4 regions of the Exiguobacterium sp. s59 genome follow, and region 2 is predicted to be linked to each of the others. Evidence: riboswitches for the same ligand, from Rfam matches in the RefSeq annotation. Region 2 holds a riboswitch; each other region holds the start of a gene.

Region 1 (5,760 bases), on a different contig from region 2:
GCCATCGATGGCTACAGGGATCTCGACATTGAAAATGTCATGCTTCATCGTCTCGACGTCGCGGAGTTGACCATTGACCGCGGCATTGACCATTGCACGTGTATAGGCGAGTTTCATACGCGAACCTTCGCCGTATGCCCCACCTGTCCAACCTGTGTTGACAAGGTAGACATCCACATCGTGTTCTTCAATTAACTGACCGAGCATATCCGCATAACGCTCAGGAGCGAGCGGGAGGAACGGTGAACCGAAGCAAGTCGAGAACGTCGCTTGTGGTTCTGTGACCCCACGCTCCGTACCAGCAAGTTTAGACGTATAACCAGACAAGAAATGATACATCGCCTGTTCTTTCGTTAGTTTGCTGATTGGAGGTAAGACACCGTACGCATCTGCCGTCAAGAAGACGATTGTATTCGGATGACCGGCACGTGATGGAAGTAAGGCGTTGTCGATGAACTCGATCGGATACGCCGCACGTGTATTTTCCGTCAAGGAAATGTTCTTATAGTCAGGCGTACGATCTTCGTTTAATACGACGTTTTCGATCAATGAACCGAATCGGATCGCATCATAGATTTGTGGTTCGTTCTCACGTGACAGGTTGATCGTCTTCGCGTAGCAACCACCCTCGATGTTGAAGACCCCATCCGGTGACCATCCGTGCTCGTCGTCTCCAATCAAATGGCGCTCCGGATCTGCCGAGAGTGTCGTCTTTCCAGTTCCCGACAATCCAAAGAAGAGGGCCGTTTCGTTTGCATCATTGACGTTTGCCGAGCAGTGCATCGATAATACGTTTTGCTCAGGCAACAAGAAGTTCATGACGGAGAAAATTGACTTTTTAATTTCGCCACCGTATTCTGTTCCCCCGATCAGAATCGTGCGCTTGGCGAATGAAACGAGAATGAACGTCTCTGAGTTCGTACCATCGACTGCAGGGTCTGCTTTATAACTCGGTGCATAGATGACCGTGAACGGATCGAACGCACCTTTCGTCGGCCATTCACGTAAGAATAATTGCTTCGCGAACAGGCTGTGCCATGCATATTCTGTGATCGCACGAACCGGTAGCGTATAGTGCTCATCGGCACCTGCAGACGCTTCGAGGTAATAAAGCTTATCTTTCTTTTCTAAATGATCGAGTACTTTGTCGAGAAGTGCTGAAAACTTCTCTTCTGCGATTGGTTGGTTCACTTTTCCCCAATCAACAAGGTTGTTGCTGACTTCATCTTGTACGACGAATTTGTCTTTCGGTGACCGTCCGGTAAAAGCACCGGTGCTGACAGATAAAGCCCCGTCTTTTGTCAGTACACCTTCACCGTTTTGAATGGCTTCTTCCACCAGTTCTGGAACCGTCAAGTTCCGTTTCATGTCGGCACCATTAATTAATTCTTCGATTTTCAGGAGCGTTGTCGCCATCCTGAATCCCACCTTTCCCCTAAATAGATGTGGATGAAATCCGCATACTTCCGCGATTACGATTAATCAGTATGACATTTTTAATTATATGTGACACACTAATTAAAAACAAGCGTTTCTTCTCTCTAAGTAAGCGCTTTCTTACAAAGACAGTTTATCACATTCTCTTATCACAAGGTGTTAAAAAACAGAAACGAATTAAAAAATGTTTGACGATTCACAAACAGAAATGTTTTGCAAGTCAGTGAAAACTTTTACGAATTCGTCTGATTCCCTTGACATAATCGAGCGTCATTTATATGATGGTTTTCGTAACGGATACTCTTATTCTGAGCGGTGGAGGGAACAAGGCCCTACGAAGCCCAGCAACCGTCCGACATGAAGTCTTGTGCGGAAAAGGTGCTATCCTGAAGCGAAGCCATTAGCTTCGAACGATAAGAGGGTAAGGAAGAACGATTCAACCTTTCCCCATGTATGTCATCGGGGGAGGTTTTTTTCATTACCGTCCCAAAGCAACGCGTAAGGGGAACGAGTACCGTCCACATATCACCCTTATTATAGGAGGTTTTTTGAATGTCAAAATTGAACCGTCGACTTTTTACTTCAGAGTCGGTTACTGAAGGACATCCAGATAAAATTTGTGATCAGATCTCTGACTCGATTTTGGATGCCATTTTAGCGGAAGACCCGAATGCCCGTGTTGCGGCAGAAACGTCTGTCACAACAGGTCTTGTACTCGTAGCTGGTGAAATCACAACGTCAACTTACGTGGATATCCCGAAAGTTGTCCGTGAAACAATCCGTGAAATCGGATACACACGTGCGAAATATGGTTTCGACGCAGAAACATGTGCGGTCTTGACGTCGATTGACGAGCAGTCAGTAGACATCGCGCAAGGTGTTGACCAGGCTCTTGAAGCACGTGAAGGTCAGATGACTGAAGAGGAACTTGATGCAATCGGTGCAGGTGACCAAGGTCTCATGTTCGGATATGCGACAAACGAGACACCTGAGCTCATGCCGCTCCCAATCTCATTGGCGCACAAGTTGTCACGTCGCCTTGCTGAAGTTCGTAAGAACGGTACGCTTGAATACCTCCGTCCGGATGGTAAGACGCAAGTGACGGTCGAGTACGATGAGGACAACAACCCTGTTCGTATCGATACAATCGTCATCTCGACACAACACGCTGAAGAAATCACACTTGAGCAAATTCAAGAAGACTTGAAAAAACATGTCATCGAAGCAGTCATCCCGGCTGAACTCATCGATGCTGAAACGAAATACTTCATTAACCCGACTGGTCGCTTCGTAATCGGTGGACCACAAGGGGATGCAGGTCTTACAGGACGTAAAATCATCGTCGATACGTACGGTGGTTACGCTCGTCACGGCGGTGGCGCGTTCTCTGGTAAAGATCCTACAAAAGTTGACCGTTCAGCGGCGTACGCAGCTCGTTATGTAGCGAAAAACATCGTTGCAGCAGGACTTGCGGATAAAGCAGAAGTTCAACTCGCTTACGCGATTGGGGTAGCACATCCAGTATCAATCGCTGTCGATACGTTCGGCACTGGTAAATTGAGCGAAACAGAGCTCGTTGAACTCGTTCGTGAGAACTTCGACCTCCGTCCAGCAGGCATCATCAAGATGCTTGACCTTCGCCGTCCAATCTACAAGCAAACAGCAGCTTACGGTCACTTCGGTCGTACAGATATCGAACTCCCATGGGAGCAAACAGATAAAGCAGCAGTTCTTGAAGAAGGCGCGAAGCGTTTCGCATAATCAAAAAAACCGACCTTTCCACGGAAAGGTCGGTTTTTTTAGGTTAAGTCGTTGGTGGCGTCTGTTTATTGTCATTCGAAGTCGAATCAGTGGAAGTTGTTTCTTGTCCAAGTGCGGTATCTTTCGCATCGACGACTTTTTCACCGATGTCTTGTAAATCAGATTTTGCTTCTTGGGCCGTCTCGACGATTTTATTGACGTCTTCTTTGACCGTATCGACTTCTCCGACAACTTTTTCATATACGTTTTGAACGTCTGTAGAGACTTCCTGAATCTTGCCGGAAGCGGTCTTCACCTGTTCAATCACTTGAGATGCTTTTCCGGCTGGATCTTGTTTAACTTCATTGACGATGCCGCCGACCGAGGATTTTGCATTTGTAAGAGATTGTTTCGTCTGCTCCCGATTCGAGGAGCTAAGTAAGGCGAGGAGACCACCGACGAGCGCACCGAGTAACATTCCGGTCACAACGCTGATTTTTGGACTCCCTGCATCCATTTGGTCGAATTGACGATTTGGATTCTCTGTTTGTTCAACTTTCGGGTCATGCTCTAATTTTGGTTCCATGTTGTTCCACTCCTTCATGTGATTGGCATTGATAGTGTTATACCCTAGTCGAATCCGGACATAACGTTTTCTTATGAATCGTCATGAAAAAGAAATGAAGGAGCAGGATAAAAACGCTGTGATAGGGAATGATACAAATAGATTGGCTAAAAGGGGGAAGCTGTCATGAACATGAGGGAAGCAGTTCCAGAAGATGCAGCATTGATTCGGACAATTGCACTTGCAACGATTTCAGAGGATGATTTCAATCGGTTGAAAGCAATGGAGCGTGCCTATCGACAAGAAGAAATTGTACGAGCAATCAGTTCAAGTGAAGAAGCACGAGAACAATATTTTATCGTGGGCGAGTTCGAAGAAGATGTCATCGGATTTTGTCATGCCATCGATCGCGGTGACATGTGGGAGATGCTTCGTCTCTATCTTCACCCCGATTATCACCGAAACGGGTATGGAGCGGCTTTTTTGAACTATTTCCAATCAAAAAAAACACAACCGATGGAAGTGTACGTTGAAAATTCAAATGATCAAGCAATCGCTTTCCTCTTGCATCAATCGTTTAAAGAAGTGAATCGTATCCAAGAAGAGGTGTACGACCAGCCGATGGAGCTGATTCATTTACGATACGACCCAAGCTAAGCCTCCAGACGGATTTTCTTCAAACATCAGTTGCGGCTGATGTTTTTTTGATACAATACACATAGTCTTTGAACTACCTCCACCTATGCTTTGCTTAGAGATGGAGGATTCCTGAGTTATCCGACCTAGCGTTCGGAACCTGATCAGGCTAACCCCGTCGTGCCGGCGGTTGAAAGTCAATCTTGTCAGTTTCTTTTCCGCGGATGCCTACTCTGCTTGGTTTTCGCTACTTCGGTCATCCGCAAGGTGAACGTTGAAGATTTTACGTGACAGACGAACTTCCTGTCACAACCCTATATCTTCAGTTTTCAAAGAACATGACGTAGTTTCATTCCCGATTCCGAGTATTTTTAAGCCAAGATCGTCGGACAATTGATGTGTCTCAAGACACACCTTGCCCGAAGGCGATTCATCTCCCACTTTCACTAGGGCTTTGCCCTGAACGTTTAGAAGTGGGAGTATTCTCGATTATTTTTGATAAATGAGGTGACGGCAGCATGACATATGAAGAAGCACGAAAAGGGGTCATCGTCATCGTGTATCCGCTACAGTTCACGTCTCGGATTAGCGAAAACTTTATTCGACGTCTCCAAGAGGAGTATGAAGTCCTTGTCGTTCGGGACCAGTCGGTCGGATTGACGGCAGATGACCATAAACAGCTCATCAAGCGAGCATTACGTGAGGCAGGGGAGTACAAGCTACCGATTCACGTGGTGGCATTTAGTCTCGGAGCACTTTTCACGAACCGGCTCTTACAGGAGTATGATGTGCCGCTAGGGAGTTTGACGTATATCTGTCCTTTATTTGATTGGCATGCCACTCGCCAAATCGGCGGGTTGAAACAAGTCGTCGCGAGTGCTGTCGACCGTTTTCGTCCAGACTTACCGCTCGGGATGATGACATTCACCGGTGGCGGCGAGGAATCGTCCCGCTTCGGTGAAATCACGTATGCGCAATATCGCGAGATTGAAGAAGAGATTGTAGAGCATCAAGAGGAGAAGAAGCACCTACCACGACTTCCGCTCGCTTGTTTCTACGCTCCGGACGATCAATTCGCGGACGTGAAGTTGACGTTGAACGTCTGTCGGAAGATTGGTGGGGACCAAGTGTATATCCGTCGATTGGAAGGTTTCCCGCATTTTGGATATGAACGCTTAAACACTAAATTTGCGGAAACGTTGATGACGTTTTATGAATTGATTCAGGAGTGACAAAAAGGCGACTCTTAAAAGAGCCGCCTTTTGCTTATGCCCGTTTCTCGATCGCCACGATGAATGGGGGATGGTTGATTTGGTTGATAAAACCGTAACGGAGGACGCCTGCCTGTTTTTGATCAAGCGACTCCACATAATGGAGCACCT
Region 2 (5,760 bases):
TTTTTAAGCGAGAGACCTTTTCTTATGCATTCACGTTTTCTTTTTCGTAAATCGGCACCCAGCCCTCAGTCGTCACGAAAATGCGAACGGCGACGACTTGGCGGTCTTCTTGCAACGTGAAGTAATGACGTGTGTTGACAGGCACCGAGATGAGGTCACCCGGATTGAGCTCGATATTGAAGTATCCGCGCTCTGCGTCGTCGATGGCAAAAATGCCGTGACCACTGACGATGAAACGAACCTCGTCGTCCGTATGGTGATGTTCTTTTTGGAAGTTGACGAGCAGTTCGTCTAAGTTAGGCGTCGCATCGGACAAGGAGATGACGTCAGCCGTTTGATAACCACGTCGCGTCGATACGTCTTGAATCTCGTCTTGGAACGTCGATAAAATGACGGCTTTGTCTTCGTCTGTTAGTTGATAGTTTTCTTGAAGGGAAGCCGGTAATTTCGCGATGTCCCATGCTTCGTAAAGGATGCCTCGTGATTCTAAAAAGTCACGTACCTCTTGTTGATCACTGACACGTTCTTCGGTTTGTTGAAAATAAATCGTTGCCATGTTGAATTCCTCCTTATGAATGGACGCCTAGGGCGCGTAATTTTAATGAATAGCTAAACAAAAATTCATATGCCTCTAAATAACGTTTTGCCGCAGCGGGCGTCTCTCCCCAAACGGTGATCCCGTGGTTCCGAATGAGGACGGCACCGGCATCGCTTGTGACATGTGGGGCAAATGCATGGGCGAGTGTCGGGATATCCGCGTGATTCTCGATAATCGGGATCCGAACACTGGCCGTTTCCTCCCAATAGCCGAGTGCCTTGATGATTTCTTGGCCCGTGAACGTGACATATCCTTTCGCTGCGTAAAGTTCTGAGATGACGTTATTGTCGACCGTATGCACATGAAGAGAACAGGTTGCGTTCGTGTTGCTAAAGATTTCGATGTGCAGCAATGTCTCCGCGGACGGTTTGCCTGACTGTTCTCCAATCAATTGACCTTTCGCGTCGACGAGCACGAAGTCTTTCTCCGTGCGCTTTCGTTTATCACGACCGCTTGCCGTCACGAGGAACGTCAACGGGTCGTCCGATACGCGGATTGCCAGGTTGCCACTTGTTCCGGGGAACCAGTCCCGTGCGGCAAGCTCGTCTTTAATGTCGGCAAGTTCTACCCATCGTTCTTGTATCGTCATACACGCACTCCTTTCAAATGAGCTGAAATATCGTGGAATGTCTCAAACGGAATATGTTGGATTCCTTCCGTCTCACAAAGAGAGATCAATTGACCACGCGCATACACGACATCGGCCCGTTTAGCGATTTCAAAATCGGTGACCGAGTCGCCGATGACAATCAACGTGTCGGTAGGTGAGACGATCTGTCGGGCAATCGTCGGCTTGCAACATCCACAATCGTTCGAGCAATAGGCATCGCATGAATGAGGCCATGTGACGCGTGCCGTCTCTCCTGAAAAGTCAACGTGATTGCAGTAAATGTGTTCAGGTACGACATGACCTTCTAGAATCGGATGGACGAAAAAGTCCATACCGCCACTGACGACATCAAATCGGAAGCCATGTGACTGCGTCTCTTGTAAAAACTCGATGAACCCTGGCCGAAGCGTGATGGTCGAAAGAAGAAACTCACGGTATCGTACTTCCTGGTCACTCGGAAGTAAGCCGAACATCTGACCGACACCTTCTCGGATGGAGAGCGTCTGGTTCAAGACGGCATCTTTGAGCTCGACCCAATCAGGAGGTGCGAACTGTCGCATCAACGCGATGATGTTATCTTCTTCGGTGATCGTCCCGTCGAAGTCACAGATGACATGCGTGCTCATCGTGCACCCCACGCATCCAACGCGGTCGATAGTGCATCGGTATCGTTCGTCTTGCCAAGCGTCTGGTCAATCGCCTGTCGGAACGCCTTCGCTCCAGCGACCGCACCGTCTGGATGCCCATGAATCCCGCCGCCGGCATTGATGACGACATCCGTTCCGAAGTCTCGAACCAAGTCCGGGACGAGTCCAGGATGAATCCCGGCAGATGGGACCGTCAGAATCGGTTTCGTCCAATGGGGTTCTGTCGCATACGTCTGAATCTGTTGCGCTTCGTCTTTCGGTGTCGACAGCGAACCATACGGCGACGGGAAGAGCGTCAAGTCCGCCCCGGCGAGTCGAATCAGTTTCCCGAAAAGGAGGGAATGGCGGACTGATCCAGTCAACGCCCCCGCAAAAGCGGGATGTGCCAAAATCGGAACGTGAATCTCAGAGTCTTTGGCGAGTTCTCGCAAGGCATCGAGCCCATACGTATACACGTTAAACAAGAGCGCGGTCGCGCCAGCCTCAATCAATTGCTTCGCCTGTTCGCGTAACGTGAAGACGGGTCCACTCAATGTCACGGCGTATAGAACGGAGCGACCCGTCAATTCTTGATGTTCTTGAATGATCGATGCCCCGACCCGTGCCCGTTCGAGCGACGGGGTAAGTGGATTGTCATATAAAATCTCATCGTCCTTGACGAGGTCGATTCCGCCGTTGAATTGGTCACGGAGCTGTGTCGCCAAAAAGTCGAGGTCCCGTCCGATAACACCTTTGAAGATACTCATGGCGAGCGGTCGGTCGTGTACACGAAGGATGTCGCGAACACCTTCGACACCGAATGTGGCACCAGGGAAGTCTGATGCGAGCTCTTCCGGGAGTGATAGGTCAATCAGTTGGACGCTTGGGTCGAGTGATAGTTTTCCAAACGTCGTCGTCAGAATGGACGAGAAGTCTGGCGTCACATTATGTAGCGGGTAACGAATAGAGAAGCGACTCGTCGTTTCTTGTTGGGACGTCTCGATGACCTCACCACGGAACGCCTGCAGTTGATGTTGCTCGATGTGGTTCAACTCGGTCCACGTGCCGACGGTCAGCTCATGTGCGATTTTTTCAGCCACGCGTTCGACGTGATCGGTATGTTTGATTTCATAAGTAGCGATAATTCCCATAAGTTCCTCCTTTCAGGTCAAACAAAAAATGACCTCATGCCAAGGCAAGAGGTCATTCGAAAACAATGAACTCTTATCTCTCAGCGATAGCTGCAAGAATTAGCACCGTGCCATTTCTGGTCGGTTGCTGCGACATCATCGGGCTTGTCCCTCCGTCTGCTCTTGATAAGAATAGTTGTGAAGTTGTGAAATTTAATTGAATTTTTACATAGAATCGCTCACTCGTCAATTCCTTTTTTTGAGAAAAAAAGTTTGAAAATAATGTTTCTATATATGCGTGTCAAAAATAGGGAGTCGACCGAAAATAGAGGATTGACAACTAGCGTCTCGAGTCCGTAATATTCGTCTCAACACGTCAAACACAATTAAATCATTTACTCTTATCGCGAGTTGGCAGAGGGAATTGGCCCTAAGACGCCGCAGCAACCGACCATTTGGCACGGTGCTACATCCACCAGACATATGTCTGAAAGATGAGAGGAACAACCAATTTGGGTGTGCCTCTTTCTCGCGGAGAAAGGGGCTTTTTTCATGTATATGCACAGGAAAGGGGAAAGCATCATGGCTTATAAGGCGTTTACAGAACAGAGTGTCGTCGACCATGTTCGACAGTTGGGGTTACTAGAAGAGGGGATCGCAGAATGTGAGGAAATCGGAGATGGAAATTTAAATCTCGTCTTTCGCGTTCGCCAAGGCGATACGTCATTGATTGTGAAACAGGCGTTACCATACGCAAAAGTCGTTGGAGAGAGCTGGCCGCTCACGCTTGATCGGTCTTGGATTGAACAGCTGGCCCTTCGTGAGTTTTACAAAGTCGTTCCACAGTTCGTACCGGGTGTCCTCGGGAGCGACCGTGAACTCGCTTATACGATTTTGGAAGATTTATCAGCTTTTGAGATTGTCCGCACCGGCTTTCTAAAAGGCGAGAGCTATCCGAATTTAGCGCGTCACGTCGGTACATTCCTCGGTGAAACGTTGTTTGCGACGTCTGACTATGCGAACGGTCCACTCGTCAAGAAACAAATCGAAAAGGAGTATTATAATCCAGAACTGTGCGATATCACGGAGAAACTCATCTTTACCGACCCGTATCGCGATGCAGAATCGAATCAGATTGAATCTGCCATTCGTACAGATGTTGAAAAATTATGGTCAGATCTCGCCCTGAAGATTGAAGTGGCCAAATTGAAGGTCGGGTTCGTGACGAAACATGAAGCGTTATTACATGGAGATTTACATACAGGAAGTATTTTTGCGACGCGTCAAGAAACGAAAATCATCGATCCTGAGTTTGCGTTTTATGGTCCGTTCGGCTTTGATATCGGTCAAATCATTGCTCATTTAGTGTTCTCGACGTATGCGCATCCGTTGAAACGGTTCGAACGCTTCACAGAAGTGCTCACCGTCTGGGAGACGTTTGAAAAAACGTTCCGCACACGCTTCACACAGGCGGTCGAACCGTTCAACACAGTAGGATTCGTGGACGAACTGTTGCCGTCGATTTTGAGTGATGCGATTGGTTACGCAGGCTGTGAACTGATTCGTCGAACGATTGGTCTTGCTGGGGTCGCTGACTTAGAAACACTACCAGACGACCTTCGCATCGAACGGAAACGCCACTCCTTAGAACTCGGCACGCGCCTCATCAAACAGCGCCATCAGATTCAATCGATTGACCAGTTGATTCCAGTCCTGTCGGAGGTGCGAGTATGAGTGTGCAAAGTATTCATTTCGATGCCGACACTGAAATCTTGACGATTTTAGATCAGACACAGTTGCCGCAAGAAGAGCGCTATATTGAAGTGTTGACGCTCGAACAGGCCGAACATGCGATCAAGTCGCTTCAAGTTCGAGGAGCACCGGCCATCGCCTATTTCGGGGCGTTCGTCCTCGCAAAAGAAGCATCACGTCTGCAAGATAATCCATATTTTCACCGCCAATTGGACCAAGTCGGGCAACGATTGATTGCGACCAGACCGACGGCGGTCAACTTACAGCACGTCATCGAATCACTCCTACGATTGAACGTAGGGGAGGACTTTGAACAGATCGCAAAAGCAATTAAAGAGCGTGCGATTGAAATTTATGAACAAGACGTGGCGACGTATCGCACGATTGGTGAGCATGCGCTCACCGTGTTACCCGCCGGTGGCAATGTATTGACGATTTGTAACGCCGGTGCCATTGCGACGTCACGTTATGGTACTGCGCTTGCCCCATTCTATGTCGGAAAAGAGCGTGGCATCCCGTTTCGGGTGTTCGCATCGGAAACCCGTCCACTGCTTCAAGGGGCACGGTTGACCGTATGGGAACTCGACCGGGCAGACATCGATGTCACGTTGATCACCGACAATATGGCGGCGTGGACGATTCAGACGAAACAAGTCGATGCCATCATCGTCGGGGCGGACCGCATCACACGTACCGGTCATACAGCCAATAAAATCGGGACACTCCAGCTCGCAATTTTGGCGAAACACTACGGCATCCCGTTCTATGTCGCCGCCCCGCATTCGACGTTCGATTTAGAGGCAGATGACACGATTCAAATCGAGGAACGGGACGCGCATGAAGTGACCCATATCGGGGGACATCCGACGGCACTCGTCGGCATCACAGTCTTCAACCCGGCGTTTGATGTGACCCCACCAGAACTCATCACTGGTCTCATCACGGAGACAGGTGTGCTCGAACCGACCGAGTCGGTCATTGTACAACACGTAGGAGGAAACGCATATGTCTAAAAAACTCATCTTCTTCCTGTTGACCGTCATC
Region 3 (5,760 bases), on a different contig from region 2:
ACGGCGATCCGTTTCACTATACATATCTCCGACTATACTTGATACGTTTGGTTTCAATAAACCCGTACCAATAACAATCAACGCCATCGAGATAAATAAGAAGACGACGCTACCTGGAATCGAGAGGACGATGTGTCCGAGCATGATGAACACACCACCGTAGAAGACCGCCCGTGACGTCCCGAATACTCTGTCCGCAAGCCATCCCCCAATGACCCCTGACATATAAACGAGTGCACCATAGACGGACATAATCGAGAGCGCGACGTTACGGTCGAGCCCGAGTCCACCTTCAGAAACTTCATAGTACATATAGAATACGAGGATGGCCCGCATGCCATAGTACGAGAAACGTTCCCAAAATTCAGTGAAGAATAAGGTGAACAACCCTTTCGGTTGTCCGAAGAAGCCTTTTTGTGGAACACTGTCCACGATTGTCTGTTTATCGATCCTTTCCATGAAAGATCCCTCCTTAACCGTTTTATCATAAAAAGGATTATTATGATTGTAAAGTGAATTGAATGATAATTTCAAATTTTAATAAATATGCAAAGAATGAAAAGACCACACTTCCATGAGCAGAGAGTGTGGTCGATGAGTGATTACGCTGTCTTTTGTTTTGCTTCCGTTGCCTGGACATGACGTCCGAGTTGCCAGTAAATGATGCCAGATAGGCAACTTGCGCCGCCGATCAAAATCAGTGCGATATGCCCGGCACGATTGTCGAAAAAGACACTTGCGATGATTGGTGCCGTCACACCGCCAATTAGCCATTGAACACTTGCAGCCCCATTATAGGCACCGCGCATATTCTCTGGCGCAATCAAGGCGATGAACGTCTGTTGAACAGGCGACATAATCATCTCGCCAAGAGTGTAAAACGCATAGACTGCGAGTAAGATTCCAACGAGTGGAAGGTAAGGAACATCAAGTGCGTACAAAGCTCTAGGGACGACGGCGAGTAAAATCATCCCGATTCCGAAGACGGTCGCTCCGGCAAGCATGACTTTCCCAAACGGTTTATTCCCGAGCTTCGAAGCGATTGGAAACTGGAAGAGGACGACCATGATTCCGTTAAGTGCCAACAGGTATGGGAATGGGTTCTGTTGTGCGGTGTATGTCGGGAGCGACTCTTTCAAAAAGAGCGGTAACATGCTCTCGACGACCGAGAATCCCATTGATATGAATATACCCGCAAAGATGAAGATCAGAAACACGCGGTCATTATAAAATACGCGCAACACTTCCCGGTTGCTCGGGGTCTCATCTTCTGTGAACTCCGGCAATGATTCGCGAATGAAGTAGCCGAGTGCGAGGGCATAAAGACCGAAGATGAACGCCGCTGCAAAGAAAATCAGCTCGCGGTCGATGAACAGTACCGCACTCCCGAGGAGAGGTCCAAACGCAGCACCGATGTTATGCCCCATCCGTAATAGGCCGAATGCTTCGTTCATATGCTCGGGTTCTGTGACGTCAGCAACCATCGCACTAGCAGCGGGATGGAATAGTGAGTTAGTCAAACCGAGCATCGCATTTAGTAACAATAATGGCCAAAACGAATCCGCGAACGCAAAACCGATGAGGGCAAGCGCGTCACCGATGATGGCAATCATCATGATCGGTTTTCGCCCATAGAGATCGGCGAGTCGGCCGCCAATCATCGAGCCGAGGAGCGCCATGATTGGTCCAGTCGCCATAATGATTCCGACTTGAAGGTAGCTATCTAACTGGTCGCTATAATAAAGGACTAAGAATGGGGCGATCATGAACATCATGATTCCCGTAATCGTCTCCCCTAAGAAACGAATCCAAATATTGCGGTCAAGCCGTTTGAGTGATTGAAACATACAGGTCACCTGCTTTATTTAATTTTAGACACAAAAGGGACGTCATATGCATAAAGGCATACGACGTCCCACGTTGTTTATGCATGCCTCGATAGGCAGGCGTCTTAGATCTGTTTCAATCGAAGAGGTGCCTGCCAATCAGTATGAACTTGAGTGAATGGTTTCGAAGATACTACTGACATGGGAACCTCTCCTTTCTGTTAATTGTGTTCTTCTCTTCAACTGTATGACACATTTCATGAATATGTCAACAGATTCATGAAGAGATTTAAAGTAACTCATTCAAATTTTTACGATTCAAACGATAGTCAATGAGTCTAGACAAGACGACTTGAATCATCGCGGTGATAGGGACACTCACGAACATGCCGACGAGACCGAACAGGCTGCCCCCGATAATGATGGACGTGATGACCCAAAATGGCGTGATCCCGACACTGTCACCAAGAATTTTCGGACCGAGCCACAATCCATCGAATTGTTGCAACAAGAAGATGAACAAGAGCACCAATACGGCGGTGAACGGGTCATAGAAGTATGTGATGATGAACGCAGGAATCATCCCAAGTAGTGGACCGACATACGGGATGAAGTTGAGGACGCCGACGATGACACCAAGGAGTAGCGCATATGGCGCCCCGATGATCAAAAGTCCGATGACAGCCAGGACACCGATGATGAGACAGTCAAGTGACTTTCCGATGATGTATCGTTTAAAAATATAATCCATCTCCTGAAAGATATCGATGGTCGTCTTTGCAGTACCGACGGGTAATAGCGCGTAGAGAAGGCGCTTGAACATACGAGCGAAGACTTCCTTGTCTTTCAAGAGATAAATTGAGATGACAATCCCAATCAAGAAGTTGATCAATGTCATCGTAAAACTTGAGACATAACCGACAGACGAGAGGACGGCTGTTTCGACCCATCCCGAGTAGCGGTCTTCGAAGCGCGCAAAATCAATCGCCTGGGCGATGGTTGCGTTATAGTCTTTCAAGTAATTGTTTACATCACCAAGAAACGCATCGATTTGACGGATATAGACCGGTAACTCTTCGATAAGTGATGAAAGACTCGAGTAAATCCGTGGGAACAAGGTGACGACCGAGATCGCTAAAATCCCGATAAACGTGATATAGACGATGAGCAGACCTTGATACCGCTTCAAATGGAACCGTTCCTCTATATAAGAGAGTACGGTGTTGAGTAGTAAAGCGATGGCAATCCCCATGATAATCGGGGTCAGTAACTGAAACGTGTACTGCAAAACACGTGAGATGGTATCCGGTTCACTGATGACACGCCATAAGACGAGTAAAATCAGACCGATCACACTGAGTTTCCAAATAAGTTGACGATTAAGCTCCAATGCTCTATCCCCTCATACAAATATAATTTTTCTACCCTTTTACTATGAATGTTTTTTGAAAAGGATTCAATAGATGTTCACCTTGAAAAAAATGTTTGACACCGTTGGAAATGTCTGGTTAACTTAGGGACATACTAAAATTACATAGCGAATAACACTTTCTATCAAGAGAAGCGGAGGGACTGGCCCGATGAAGCTTCAGCAACAGATTGCAAAATACTGTGCTAATTCCAGCAAGGTGACCTTGAGAGATGGGAAGGTGGTTGACTAGATACTTCTGTATTGAGCACCCCTTTCCTCAGAAAGGGGTGTTTTTTCGTATCAGGAGGAAGAATCATGGCAGACAGACGTTCACAATTATTAAAATCTTTACCAACCCAACACTTCGTCGGATTAGCAGAAGAGGTCGCGGCGGTAGAAGCTAGTGGAAAGACCGTTATCCGGCTCGGGCAAGGGACGCCCGACTTACCGACTCCCGCTCCAATCTGTGAGGCGCTCGAACGTGCCATCACGGACCCGTCGACACACCAATACGGTCCGTTTCGCGGACAGGCGCGCTTAAAAGAAGCGGTCGCATCATTTTATTCTCGGGAATATGGTGTCGAACTCGACCCGGAACGGGAAGTCGCTATCTTGATTGGCAGTAAATCTGGTCTGATCACACTCCCACAATGCCTCCTCGAACCGGGTGACGGCATCCTACTGCCGAACCCAGGGTATCCGGACTATATCTCGGGTGCACGTTTTGCTGGTGCCGAGATCATCGATTTGACGTTAAAAGAAGAAAACGGCTTCCTTCCGGACTATTCGACACTCGATCCGCTTCACGCTCGACTCATGTATTTGAACTATCCGAGCAATCCGACGGGTGCTGTCGCAACACCGGCATTTTTTGAGGACACCGTCGCATTCGCCAAACAACATGATGTGATGGTCGTCCATGACTTTGCGTATGGAAGCATCGGGTTCGATGGTCACGTTCCTCCGAGTTTCCTTCAAGCCGAAGGGGCGAAAGAAATCGGAATCGAAGTCTATACAATGTCGAAAGCATTCAATATGTCAGGATGGCGTGTCGCGTTCGCGGTCGGGAATGCTGACATTATCGAGGCAATCAACACCTATCAAGACCACGTCCATGTATCTGTCTTCTCTGCCATTCAAGAGGCGGCCATCGTGGCGCTCGAGTCACCTCGCGAACTCCGTGACGACCTCGCGTCGCTTTATGAAACAAGACGAAACCGACTGATTGACGGATTACGCCGTGCCGGGTGGGACATTGAGGCGCCGAAGGGTTCCTTCTTTGTATGGGCGAAAGTGCCTGAGGGAGATGCAAAGTCTTTCTCGACAAAGTTACTCCACGAGGCGGGCGTCGCCGTCACACCAGGCTATTTCTTCGGAACAGAGGGGGAGCGCTACATCCGATTCGGTCTCGTATCGTCTGAACAGAAGATTGATGAAGCGGTAGAGCGGATCGAGAAATTGTTCGCGGCTTATGAGGAGGTTCATCTATGATTCGTCAGGCGGTACTTGAGTACGATCATTCGAAAGACGCACTTGAGAATCTTCCCGCGCGTATCGGGAAGCGGGAGGCGCTTGTCTTGAGAGGGAAGAGCGGGTATAGCAAGGCGGTGCGCGTGTCGCCTCGCCTTGCGGATCTCCCGAGCGTACGATTTACTGGAGAATGTTCAGACGAGGAAGTTGAACGGTTGAACGGTTATCGACCTGACGTATGGATTGCCGTTGGTGGCGGCAAATTGATTGATACAGCAAAACGAATCGCGGCTTCTCAGAGCGTACCGCTCATTGTCGTCCCAACACTCGTGTCAAACTGTGCCGCCTTCACACCGCTTAGCGTCATCTACACTGAGGAGGGGTCATATATCCGTTACGACACATTTCCGGTCGTCATCGAGCGCGTCATCGCGGATGAACGACTGTTACGTGATTCACCTTACGACTATTTCAAGGCTGGCGTGATCGATACGGTCGCAAAGTGGTACGAGGCCCGATATATTAGCGGAACGACATCAAGGGATGCAGGCATTCAGTCAGGGCTATCGCTCGCGGCACAGTGTGGCAAGTTGATGGACCTGTCGATCCGCGAACAGGATTTCCGTCGCTACGGCACGGACATCCGATATATCGTCGATCACGTCCTCGCAATCGGTGGTGCGGTCGGTGGGTTTGGAGATGCCGGCACACGTGTTGCTGTCGCGCATGCCGTTCATAATGCGCTCAGTCGCTTTGACTCGACTCATCATTGGCTACACGGGGATAAGGTGGGGTTCGGATTGGTGGTTCAAGAGCGACTGGTAGCATCAGAGGACACCGTAATTCTCGAGAACTGGCTTCAATCCATCGGTGCACCAACTTCACTTGCGCAACTTGGTATTCGTTTTGATCAAATCGATGAATTGGTCACATTGATTCGTAAAGAAATCAAGATTCAAGGATTTCGTGATTTCGATGATTTAGAACGGTTAAAAGAAATTCTCATAAATCTTCAAGAAGTGGTTTACAAATAATGCTTTTATCAGTAATATA
Region 4 (5,760 bases), on a different contig from region 2:
AAAAGACAACAGTATGGGGTTTGATTTTGAAGGCGTGTATGAGGAAATTCAAGTGAACGAGCTTATTCAATATCGCCTCGATGATGAACGGAGAGTGAGAATTTCATTCGCACCAGAAGGTGATCAGACAAAGATTGTTGAAACGTTTGATGCGGAATCGATGAATCCGGTTGAGTTGCAACGTCAAGGATGGCAGGCAATCCTCGACAATTTCACTCGATATGCGAATGGTAAGAGTGTATAAAAGATAAACAGATGCTTTGAACAGCAGGTCCCTTTTCAATGATATGAACAAGGTTTTCGATAATACTGAGCGATGCGATGATTTTGAGCGGTGTTTAAGCGTCTTTCATCGAGTTGGAGTAAATAAATCCGTGCACATGGTCCGTTGTGGTGGGCGCTCATATATGTGAGCGGAATAAACCATCTTTAAGGATATGCTGCCATGTCAACATTAGTATTGTCAGACTTTTTTATGGTTTTTGACGTTAATGTACTCGTCATCTGAGTTCTTTCACTTAGGGAGCACATATGTGCAAAAGGTGCTTGTCCGAATTCGTTAGTAGAGTTTCGTCAACTAAATTATTTCGTTCATTCTTTTCTCGATGCGTAAGAAGTCGCTCAGCTCGAACATTTTCCTGTTGAATGTGCGCTCAAGTTGACTCGCTGTACCTTTTTCAAACCGATAGGGAAATTCGAAGGGACTCATATACTATTGGGGAGATTTAAAAAAATGGATATAGCACAAAAATTAATTAATACTCTACTAGACACAACTATTGATGATGCTGTTAGAGATGACGCAGCCATAGATTTAGGTTTCATATCCAACAATGAGATGGTAGAAGCCGCATTATTAAGTATCGTGAATGATCAAATGACAGAAGAAATGATAAGAGCTAGCTGTGGAGAATCTTTAGCTCAAATTTGGTTAACAAATCAAAAATTTGAATGTAATAAAATTAATTTGTTAGATGGAGTTGCATTTGAAGAAGCAATTGCTTTGATGAAAGTTAAAAATCCTCTTTTATAGAAAAAGAGAAAAGATAGTTGCTTATAATGATTACTCTATATGTAAGATAAATGATAATCCTTTTAACCACAATTAAAGCAAAATAAATCCTTTTGCAGATTAAATGAGTAAAACAAAGAGAAGATGGGATTATAACTAGCCCATTATAGAACTTTTCAATAAAAAGAAGGTTCTGGCCACCAATTTTTAGCGGCCAGAACCCTTTTTGCAATTTCCCGGATGATTTTGACGATAAACTTCCATAGGTGGACTGAATGGACTTTCTGTGAGAAAAAATTCTGTAGAGAATGTGGTGAAGTTTAGACGCGATGAACGAACGACTACTTGATGACTTTACGTTCGAAGGATTGTATCTGTTCGTCCGGACGGTGTTCTCGTTCTCGGAAGTGATGGAACACTCCGAGTGGATGTGTGTCGTCGACAAGAAACATTACTTCCCTATGTTCCTTGTCCTTTGTGACGGGAGGCACGGAGCGCAAGAGAAAAGTCAAATACAAGGATTTGGGCCGTCTCCTTACGCCCAAATTGAAATTAAGAGAGAAAAATGGAAATTGATCATAGTGATTTATATTAGATATAGTCAATATATGATCCGGTATCAGCATATCCATAAACTCGAATAGCATCCTCAAGAACCTCTCCAGGAACGTGAATTTTTTCAAGGATATCTAAAAGGTCTTTTCGGAGTTCCTCGGTATCTGCCTTAATTTCTAACCATTCAATGTATTTGTAGTCCCCAAGTCTGAAATGATAATACCACTCAGCATCCCACATCGAAATATAGCCGGTTTCAATATCTTTTGTCCGCCATTGGAAGTGTGTGGGATTATTGCACATTGCTTCTCTAATTTCTTCCCATTTTGTATTATTCATCACTGGATGGGAGTAATAAGAGTTCATTTTAATCATTCTCCTCTTTTTTCAACTTGCGTTGTCTAATACGCCACATCATCGACGTTATAAACGCCGCCCATCCTCCGAGTACAAGGATATAAATTGCCAAGAAAAACACAAATTCTCCATAGTCTTCGAGCTTTTCAAATGGATTTTGAATAATCATCGGTTCGGATAATATACCGACCATCATCAATGGAATGAAGAAAAGAAAGAAACGTTTCCAAAAGTAGTGTTTGTATGGTTGTGAGAATGTCTGCTCCATAATCGTGTACCTCCTCAATTGAATTACACTTATTTACATATATGATAGCATGTTCTCAATTAATGTTGGATGATTGGTCTTTATTTTTTTGGCAATTTCAATTGAAAAGAGGGTGGCCAATTTGTTCAGCGACCCTTCAGTCAATTCATTCACTTGTTACAGCCAGTTCTCCAGTCCCAAACGTCGCACTAAAAGCACGGCACCAGATCACTACGGTGCTATATTCTGACAGATCGACATCTGCCGGAACTAAATAGTTTTGGTTTCCTGTATTCCCTTTAAGTGCTCCAAGTCGAATCCCTTCGGACGTCTCTTGTCCTGGCTTTGTCAAATAGACAAACAAATCAGGTCCGTTCGTCGTTTCAAACTCTTCAAATCGAAGATACGTCCCGTCTTCTGCCTCGATGGAGCGAATCGTGCCCGTCGTCTCATAATTTTTCTCCCCGTCCATGAACACACCCGCTACTTCGGTTGGACTCGGTTGTGCTTCCGGTGTCTCGGTTGTCTCTTCCTCTGTCTCTTCTTCTGGAGCAGGCGTCTCAACTGCTGTCGGCGGCAATCCTTCATCGACTGTCTCAGTCAAAAATAGTGGTGAGATGAGCCACCAGGCGATGGCGATCACGGCTACGCCGATTACACCGATGATGATTTTTGAACGAGTTTTCATGTGTGAATCCTCCTATTCATGTGTTTGAATCGTTACATTTCTTTTCCCGAATCATGGGCTTATAAAAAGACGCGAATTAATACATTCGCGTCAATTGAACATCATACCGTCTCGGTCCAGTTCTCCTCGATAAACGCGTCGCGTCCCGAGATGGCCCGGTCTTCCTTGTAATGTTTTGGATTCTTTTTATGATAGTCCTGATGGTAGTCTTCTGCAGCAAAGAACGTTATCGCCGGAATGATTTTTGTGACGATTGGGGCCGTGAAACGTCCACTTGCCGCTAACACATCGCGACTCGCTTCCGCAGCGATTCGCTGCTCCTCCGTGTGATAGAAGATGGCTGGGGCATACTGAGGCCCACGGTCTTGGAACTGCCCACCGTCATCGGTCGGGTCTGTCTGAATCCAATAGAGTTCTAGGAGACGCTCGTATGAGAAAAGAGCTGGATCGTATGTGATCTGAACGACTTCTAGATGTCCGGTCGTCCCAGTCTTTACTTGTTCATATGTCGGATTGTCGATATGTCCTCCCATATAGCCGGACACGATTCCTTCAATCCCTGGTAGTTCTTCAAAAGGTGTCACCATGCACCAAAAACAGCCGCCTGCAAATGTTGCTTTTTCCATCTTGTCGTTCCCTCCAAATCGTATTTCAACAAAAAAGCGCTCACGTCGGATGACATGAGCGCTCTCGTCATATCGTCCAAGGTTTCCCTTGCTGGTCGTAGCACCTTGCCTGAGGCAGGTTGCTGTGAAGTCATGGAGCCAGATCTCTCGTTCACTCTTGATATCGATATGTAGTTGGTGAAAGCATCATACCACCCTCAAAATACTTTCGTCAATGATTCGGTTTTCGTTTTAACTGAAAAATCGTCAAGACGATGATGAATCCAATCAATGCGATGGAGATGAACGTACCATACGGCACATTCTCACCATATAATTGCAAGAAGAATAGACCGAATACGGCGAGCAACACGAATACGTAGGAGCGCGTCATAGGAACCTCCTGTTTTTTCTTAAGTGTAACAAGAACACATCGACTTGGCGATGAGAAAAGGAAATCAAGCATATAACACGAATAAAGGGTGGGAGGTAAAGGAGGAATGAACAATGAAACAATCACAATTGTTAGAGCTGACAATCGAAGACGCGCATCGTGGCTATAAAGAAGGGAAATTCACAGCAAGAGACGTGACCGCGTATTATCTAAAAAGGATTGCGACATATAATGATCGACTCCATGCAGTGATCCAGGTGAATCCGGACGCACTTTTCGAGGCAGAGGCGGCAGACCGGGGCTATAAAAAAGGGGTACGCAAACCACTACTTGGGATTCCCGTATTGATCAAAGATAATATCGAAACGGGCGGACTGATGCGGACAACGGCAGGTGCTGCCGCGATGCGACATCATTTCGCAGGTCGGGATGCCGAGCTCGTCAAACGGTTACGGGCTGACGGGGCCATCATTCTCGGTAAAGCAAACCTGTCCGAATGGGCCAACTTCTTGACAGAAGACATGCCGAACGGTTGGAGTGCCGTCGGTGGCCAGACGATGAATCCGTATGGGGACCAACTAGATGTCGGAGGATCAAGTTCAGGGTCGGCATCTGCGGTTGCGGCAAATTTAACGCTTCTTGCAGTTGGATCTGAGACGAGTGGTTCAATCGTACACCCGAGCGTGCATAATGGCATCGTCGGAATCAAGCCGACCGTTGGACTGATCAGCCGCTCGGGAATCATCCCGATTTCACGTTCTCAAGATACGGCTGGACCGATGGCGCGGACACTCCGTGATGCGGTCATCGCTTTACAGACGATATGTAGTGAGGATGAATCGGATCCGGCGACTCTAGAGACTCCTGTCGGACCGCCTTATGTGACATGTCTCGATGTGAGGCAGGCGGTCGGGATGCGTGTCGGGTTCATCAGACCGGACATTTCGGAAGAAGAAGTCGGGTTGTATGAACAGGCGCTTCGCTTGTTGCGTCAAGCCGAAGTAGAACTCGTCGAGGTCACGCTACCAAAGCATACGGGGCTTGAACAAGCAGACATTCTGTTCGACGAATTCAAGCTCGGGATCGAGGCGTATCTTGCGAACACAACCGTGCCTTTTAAGACGCTTTCTGACTTGATCGAGTGGAACGCAGAACACCCTGAATCGATTCCGCACGGTCAAACCATTTTTGAAGAAGCGAACGCCCGATCTGGGAAACTGATTGAAGCGAGCTATCTCGACCGTCGCATCGAGGACGTTCGTTTAGCGAAAACAGAAGGGATTGACGCGTTGCTTGCGTCGCATAAACTTGATGCGATCGTCTTACCACATGATGCGAACTATGACATGGCAGCGAAAGCAGGGCATCCGACGATCACAATACCCTATAAACGAAAAGAGAGCGGTGCCCCGTTCGGTCTATCATTCACGGGGACGAGCTATTCGGAACGTGATTTGATTCGTGTCGCCTATGCGTTCGAACAGTTCATCACTCGTCCGACGCCTCCTGATTATTCGTAAGTTGCACCCGTCTCTGACGTCCGCTACAATGGTACGTATGCGGATTAGAGAAAGGACAGGTTAGAATGAAATCATCTATATACGGGTTGACGTTCAATCAACTCACAAACGAGTGCATGGAAGCAGGATATGGTGCCTTCCACGCACGACAAGTCTGGGACTCGCTCTACATCGATCGAGTCAAATCGATGGACGCGCTAAACGTCCGTGACGAGGTACGCGATTACTTAACAGAGAAATATGTCATCTCGACACAAGAACTGTTCGTCAAACAAGAAGCGGGCGATGGAACGGTCAAATTCTTACTTAAACTTCATGACGGGCACTACATCGAGACGGTGCTTATGCGTCATAAATATGGGCGTTCGGTCTGTGTAACGAC

What was found. A riboswitch is a leader RNA that binds a small molecule or an ion and turns the genes downstream of it on or off. The one in region 2 is predicted to bind S-adenosylmethionine.
Region 1: another riboswitch for S-adenosylmethionine. It lies ahead of metK (methionine adenosyltransferase); the one in region 2 lies ahead of KNO91_RS04125 (2,3-diketo-5-methylthiopentyl-1-phosphate enolase).
Region 3: another riboswitch for S-adenosylmethionine. It lies ahead of KNO91_RS09010 (aminotransferase class I/II-fold pyridoxal phosphate-dependent enzyme); the one in region 2 lies ahead of KNO91_RS04125 (2,3-diketo-5-methylthiopentyl-1-phosphate enolase).
Region 4: another riboswitch for S-adenosylmethionine. It lies ahead of msrA (peptide-methionine (S)-S-oxide reductase MsrA); the one in region 2 lies ahead of KNO91_RS04125 (2,3-diketo-5-methylthiopentyl-1-phosphate enolase).

The regions. Positions count from the first base shown of each region.
Region 1 is NZ_JACSKG010000003.1:163,865-169,624, reverse strand. Features, by position in the region: gene pckA (phosphoenolpyruvate carboxykinase (ATP)) at 1-1,416, opposite strand, end outside; SAM riboswitch class I at 1,738-1,857, shown strand; gene metK (methionine adenosyltransferase) at 1,990-3,198, shown strand; gene KNO91_RS06815 (hypothetical protein) at 3,242-3,763, opposite strand; gene KNO91_RS06810 (GNAT family N-acetyltransferase) at 3,929-4,399, shown strand; gene KNO91_RS06805 (alpha/beta hydrolase) at 4,897-5,610, shown strand; gene mnmM (tRNA 5-(aminomethyl)-2-thiouridylate-methyltransferase MnmM) at 5,645-5,760, opposite strand, start outside.
Region 2 is NZ_JACSKG010000002.1:145,298-151,057, forward strand. Features, by position in the region: gene KNO91_RS04110 (cupin domain-containing protein) at 23-556, opposite strand; gene KNO91_RS04115 (methylthioribulose 1-phosphate dehydratase) at 570-1,187, opposite strand; gene KNO91_RS04120 (2-hydroxy-3-keto-5-methylthiopentenyl-1-phosphate phosphatase) at 1,184-1,834, opposite strand; gene KNO91_RS04125 (2,3-diketo-5-methylthiopentyl-1-phosphate enolase) at 1,831-2,985, opposite strand; SAM riboswitch class I at 3,056-3,157, opposite strand; SAM riboswitch class I at 3,363-3,465, shown strand; gene mtnK (S-methyl-5-thioribose kinase) at 3,547-4,698, shown strand; gene mtnA (S-methyl-5-thioribose-1-phosphate isomerase) at 4,695-5,729, shown strand; gene KNO91_RS04140 (sugar ABC transporter substrate-binding protein) at 5,722-5,760, shown strand, end outside.
Region 3 is NZ_JACSKG010000004.1:167,764-173,523, reverse strand. Features, by position in the region: gene KNO91_RS09025 (peptide MFS transporter) at 1-459, opposite strand, end outside; gene KNO91_RS09020 (MDR family MFS transporter) at 603-1,847, opposite strand; gene KNO91_RS09015 (AI-2E family transporter) at 2,116-3,216, opposite strand; SAM riboswitch class I at 3,375-3,474, shown strand; gene KNO91_RS09010 (aminotransferase class I/II-fold pyridoxal phosphate-dependent enzyme) at 3,553-4,728, shown strand; gene KNO91_RS09005 (iron-containing alcohol dehydrogenase) at 4,725-5,741, shown strand.
Region 4 is NZ_JACSKG010000004.1:212,823-218,582, reverse strand. Features, by position in the region: gene KNO91_RS09280 (SRPBCC family protein) at 1-244, shown strand, start outside; gene KNO91_RS09275 (hypothetical protein) at 734-1,033, shown strand; gene KNO91_RS09270 (DUF6678 family protein) at 1,604-1,933, opposite strand; gene KNO91_RS09265 (hypothetical protein) at 1,935-2,192, opposite strand; gene KNO91_RS09260 (DM13 domain-containing protein) at 2,338-2,859, opposite strand; gene msrA (peptide-methionine (S)-S-oxide reductase MsrA) at 2,961-3,485, opposite strand; SAM riboswitch class I at 3,553-3,652, opposite strand; gene KNO91_RS09250 (hypothetical protein) at 3,697-3,858, opposite strand; gene KNO91_RS09245 (amidase family protein) at 3,972-5,378, shown strand; gene rlmN (dual-specificity RNA methyltransferase RlmN) at 5,444-5,760, shown strand, end outside.